2 regions of the uncultured Planococcus sp. genome follow, and region 1 is predicted to be linked to the other one. Evidence: riboswitches for the same ligand, from Rfam matches in the RefSeq annotation. Region 1 holds a riboswitch; the other holds the start of a gene.
The links. A riboswitch is a leader RNA that binds a small molecule or an ion and turns the genes downstream of it on or off. The one in region 1 is predicted to bind S-adenosylmethionine.

Region 2: another riboswitch for S-adenosylmethionine. It lies ahead of Q0785_RS06055 (methionine biosynthesis PLP-dependent protein); the one in region 1 lies ahead of sat (sulfate adenylyltransferase).

Annotation. Positions count from the first base shown of each region.
Region 1 is NZ_CANMXD010000002.1:22,405-24,608, reverse strand. It holds gene Q0785_RS02520 (SLC13 family permease) at 1-3, opposite strand, end outside; gene sat (sulfate adenylyltransferase) at 22-1,185, opposite strand; SAM riboswitch class I at 1,321-1,426, opposite strand; gene Q0785_RS02510 (NAD(P)-binding protein) at 1,660-2,204, shown strand, end outside.
Region 2 is NZ_CANMXD010000003.1:294,820-297,023, reverse strand. It holds gene Q0785_RS06055 (methionine biosynthesis PLP-dependent protein) at 1-1,075, opposite strand, end outside; SAM riboswitch class I at 1,151-1,254, opposite strand; gene Q0785_RS06050 (antibiotic biosynthesis monooxygenase family protein) at 1,497-1,802, shown strand; gene Q0785_RS06045 (hypothetical protein) at 1,799-2,152, shown strand; gene Q0785_RS06040 (cobalamin-dependent protein) at 2,169-2,204, shown strand, end outside.

The DNA of each region.
Region 1 (2,204 bases):
CATGGGCAACCATCCTTCAACTTAGTTACTTACTACGGTCTCCCGCAAGCCTTTGATAAGAACATCCGCCACTTCCGGACGGGAAAATTGTTTCGGTGGCTTCTCCCCGTTGCGAAGCAATTCACGCACTTTCGTACCGCTCAAATGGACATGATTTTCTGCCGTATGCGGGCAGGTTTTCGCTGTTGCCATGTTTTCGCATGTATTGCAGTAGAATGAATGCTCGAATTTGAAGATTTGAATGCCCAGTTCGTCTTCGAACTGGCTGATGAATTCCTGCGCTTCGTATGTGCCGTAATAATCGCCGACACCGGCATGGTCGCGGCCAACGATGAAATGTGTACACCCGTAGTTCTTGCGGACGATGGCGTGAAGAACCGCTTCTTTCGGTCCCGCATAGCGCATTGCTGCAGGATAGATGGCCAGGCGCGCACGATCTGCAGGATAGTAATGCTTCAAGATGACCTGGTAGCTTTCCATCCGTACCGCTGCTGAAATATCATCGGATTTCGTTTCGCCCACGAGGGGGTTCAACAGCAATCCGTCAACCACTTCCAATGCTGCTTTCTGGATGTACTCATGTGCCCGGTGCACCGGGTTGCGCGTCTGGAAACCGACAATCGTCTTCCAGCCCAAATCCTGGAACAACTGACGCGTTTCAACCGGATCCAAATGGAACTCTTCAAATTCGCTGTGATCCGGACGATTCAATAAAGTGATCGGTCCGGCCAGGTACACATCGCCGCGTTCGTATAATTTCTTAACACCTGCATGTGCTTCTTCGGTCGTTCCGTAGATTTTTTCCGCTTCCAACCGTTTGTCGTAAGCGTATTTCTCCTTCAGTGCGAGTGTTCCGTAAATCACACCGTCTTCGCCTTTCAGCGCAATTTCGTCGCCGACTTGGTAGCTGTCCGCTTCTTCTTTGGTGACCGACAGTGTAATTGGCACGCTCCAAACCGTGCCATTGCTGAGGCGCGATGTATGTACCACACTTTCATAATCTTTTTGTCCAAGGAAACCGGTTAATGGGCTGAAGCCTCCGATGCCGATTAGTTCGAGATCCGAGATCGCCCAATCCGAAACGAATAATGAAGAAAGCGATTCTGCATTTTTCAAGGCCTTTTCTCTTTCCGTGCCTGTCACCTGTCTGTTTACCAAATCTCCACCGTGTGCTCTACTAGTCATTTCATTACCTCCAAGGTTAGTTTTGAATTGCGCTGTTCATTTCGAAACCATTCTGAAACCAAACTTCCAAAGCGTTCGAACAAAAAGAAAAGGACCCTCTTCGACAAGAAGAAGGTCCGGAAAAACAAAACAATCTTCTTATCTTCTAGGCTGATGAAGCCTATTGGAGTTAGCACCGTTTCCTTATAGGAGGGTTGCTGAGACATCAAAGGGCCAATCCCTCCGTCTCTCTTGATAAGAACGCATATTCAATTTTGATGAGAATTGTTTGAAATGTTTGATTTCACAAAGTATATAATAGACTATTCCGAGTGTCAAACTATGTTTTAATTTTTTTTTAGACTTTTTCCAGGAAAGCTGCCCTGCCAAAGGCTAGCGCAAGCAAAATTATTTTGATTAGCTGATGAATAGTTTCTGTTCAACGCAGAGAGGAATATTTTTGATAGTATTAGGAGAGGTAAGGAGGCGGAGAAGATGACGGTACTTCCCATCATGATTGAGTTGGCAGAAAAAAAAGTGATTGTAGTGGGCGGCGGACGCATCGCCAAACGGAAGCTGAACGCTTTGCTGGACAGTGGAGCTGTGCTGACCGTAATCAGTCCCTCCGTGACACCGGAAATAAAGCAGTGGGCTGAAGAAGGTAAAATCCAATGGAAACCAAAAAACTTCGACCCAAAAGAGGCTGAAGAGGCTTTCATGATGATCATCGCCACCGATGACCCCGTTGTCAACGCGGCCGCAAGAGAAGCTGCACCTCCGCACTGCCTGATCAATGCTTCCACTGACGCCGAGTCTGGAAATATTCATTTTCCGGCTCATTTCAAAAGAGGCAAATTGAGCATCGCGGTTTCAACGAATGGCGCCAGTCCTATGCTTGCGAAAAAAATCAAACAGGATCTGCAGACTCAGTTTGACGAAAGCTACGAACACTATCTTGAATTTCTTTTTGAAGCCAGACAACTCCTGAAACAAACCCAGCTTTCTAAAAGCCGGAAAGAAGAATACTTGCGCAGCTTTCT
Region 2 (2,204 bases), on a different contig from region 1:
GATCAGCGATTAAATCTTCAGCGAGTTCAACGCCGACCGAAAATCGTAATAGCCGGTTGCAGACGCCGCGTTTTGTGCGTTCTTCAAATGGAATATCTGCATGGGTCTGGGTGGCGGGATAAGTGATGAAGCTTTCAACTCCACCCAAACTCTCAGCGAAGGTGATGAGTTTGATATTTTCCAGGAAAGGCCCGACCCATTCCTCTTCCTGTAGACGGAACGACAACATGCCGCCTTTTCCGGGATACAGCACATCTGAAATCTCTGCTTGCTGCGACAGGAATTCCGCGATGGCTTTTGCGTTTGCTTCATGCTGTCTCATGCGCAGCGGCAGGGTTTTTAATCCGCGTACCAACAGCCAGGAGTCGAAAGGTGACAATACTGCCCCCACTGAGTTGTGGAAGAATGACAGCCTTTCGCAGATGCTTTCGCCTTTTGCGGCAACCAGTCCGGCAAGCACATCATTGTGTCCGCCGATATATTTCGTAGCGCTATGGATGACGATATCCGCTCCCAGCTCGATTGGCTGCTGGAAGAACGGTGTCAGAAATGTATTGTCGACGATCAATAGAAGATTATGCTTTTTCGCTAATGCTGCATATGCGATCAGATCAATTTCCTGCATAAGCGGATTAGTCGGCGTTTCAATGAAGAGCGCCCGTGTATTCAACGTTATTTTTTGTTCTGTATCCTGAACATCTTTGAATTCAGCGTATTTTGGATGAATATTATAGGCGGATGCGAAATGGTCCAGCAGGCGATAAGTTCCGCCATAAATGTCTTCAGGCACCAATATCTCATCTCCCGGACGGAACAACGACAAAATCAGTTGGATGGCAGCCATTCCAGAGCTGCAGGCAAATGCGGCATCTGCGCCTTCGAGTTCAGCAAAACCTTCTTCAAGAACAGAGCGTGTCGGGTTTTTTGTTCGGGTGTAATCGTAGCCGGTCGATTGTCCAAGTCCCTGATGCTCATAAGCCGTTGATAAGTAGATGGGCGGATTTACCGCTCCTGTAGCAGCGTCGCTGCGATTGCCTAATTGAACCAATAAAGTTTCCAAACTGTGTTTTGTCATTCCACTCATCCTCTCAACAATAAAACAGGGGCTTTTCTTCAAAAAAGAAGAAAGCCCCTGACTGGAAATGCATTCTTCTCATCTGTTAGGCGTAGCCTATTGGAATTAGCACCGTGTCTTCATCAGACTGGTTGCTGAGACTTCACAGGGCCAAATCCCTCCGTCTCTCTAGATAAGAAATATCTTATGAAGTTTATGTTGTTTCTGGTTCGATGTTTCTAATCTTAAATCATTAAGCAATAGAAAGCAAGGATGAAATTTTAAATAGTTGAAATAAAAAGATAATAGATGGGGGACGCAGTACTGACGGCTGCTGAGATGACTTCGCCGAAGTAGCTGTAAAGAACCGCGCTATTCTTTTAATTCGCTTTCCGAAGTGATATACTGATTGAATGAAATTTGTATGCAAAGGGGAAAGCGAATGTATATTGTCACCTCAACAGTGGTTGTTCCGCCTGAAAAAACGCAGGAGGTCATTGGGATATACCAAAAGCGTTCACGCCGTGTGGATCTGGCGGAGGGCTTTCATTTATTCAGACTCATCCAAAACACTAAGAAGAAAAACGAATTGACAGTCCATATGGAATGGCACACGAAAGCTGCCTACATGGCGTGGGTGAAGAGCCAGGAATTCAAAGAAATCCATGATTTGGAAAAGAACTACCCAGATCAGGAACTGGCGAAAATCATTCCCACCGTACGGCAGTACGAAGTGGTGGCCGAATGAATATAGATATCAAAAACAAAATTGCTTCCGAGACAGCTGAAAGTATATATGAAGCATATCCCACGCTGTGGGACCGTTTTGGCGATCGGGGCTTTGAACATACGGAAAAAGATAATCACCACCACCTGGATCACTTAGAGACAGCTTTCTCCTTGAACGACGAAAAGGTATTCATCGATTACACAATCTGGCTGGAAACAGTCCTGACAAGCAGAAATGTAGAAACCGCATTGATTATCGATAATTTTGAACGCTTACTGGAGATTCTTCCGGGGAATATAGATAAGGATGAAGAGATCTTTATGACGGGTTGTTTAACGAATGCCATTGCGGTGTTGAGGCCTTCATAAAGTTAAGGAGGGTGACATGAACAGTAAATCAAAAGAACTGGCCGATCTATTT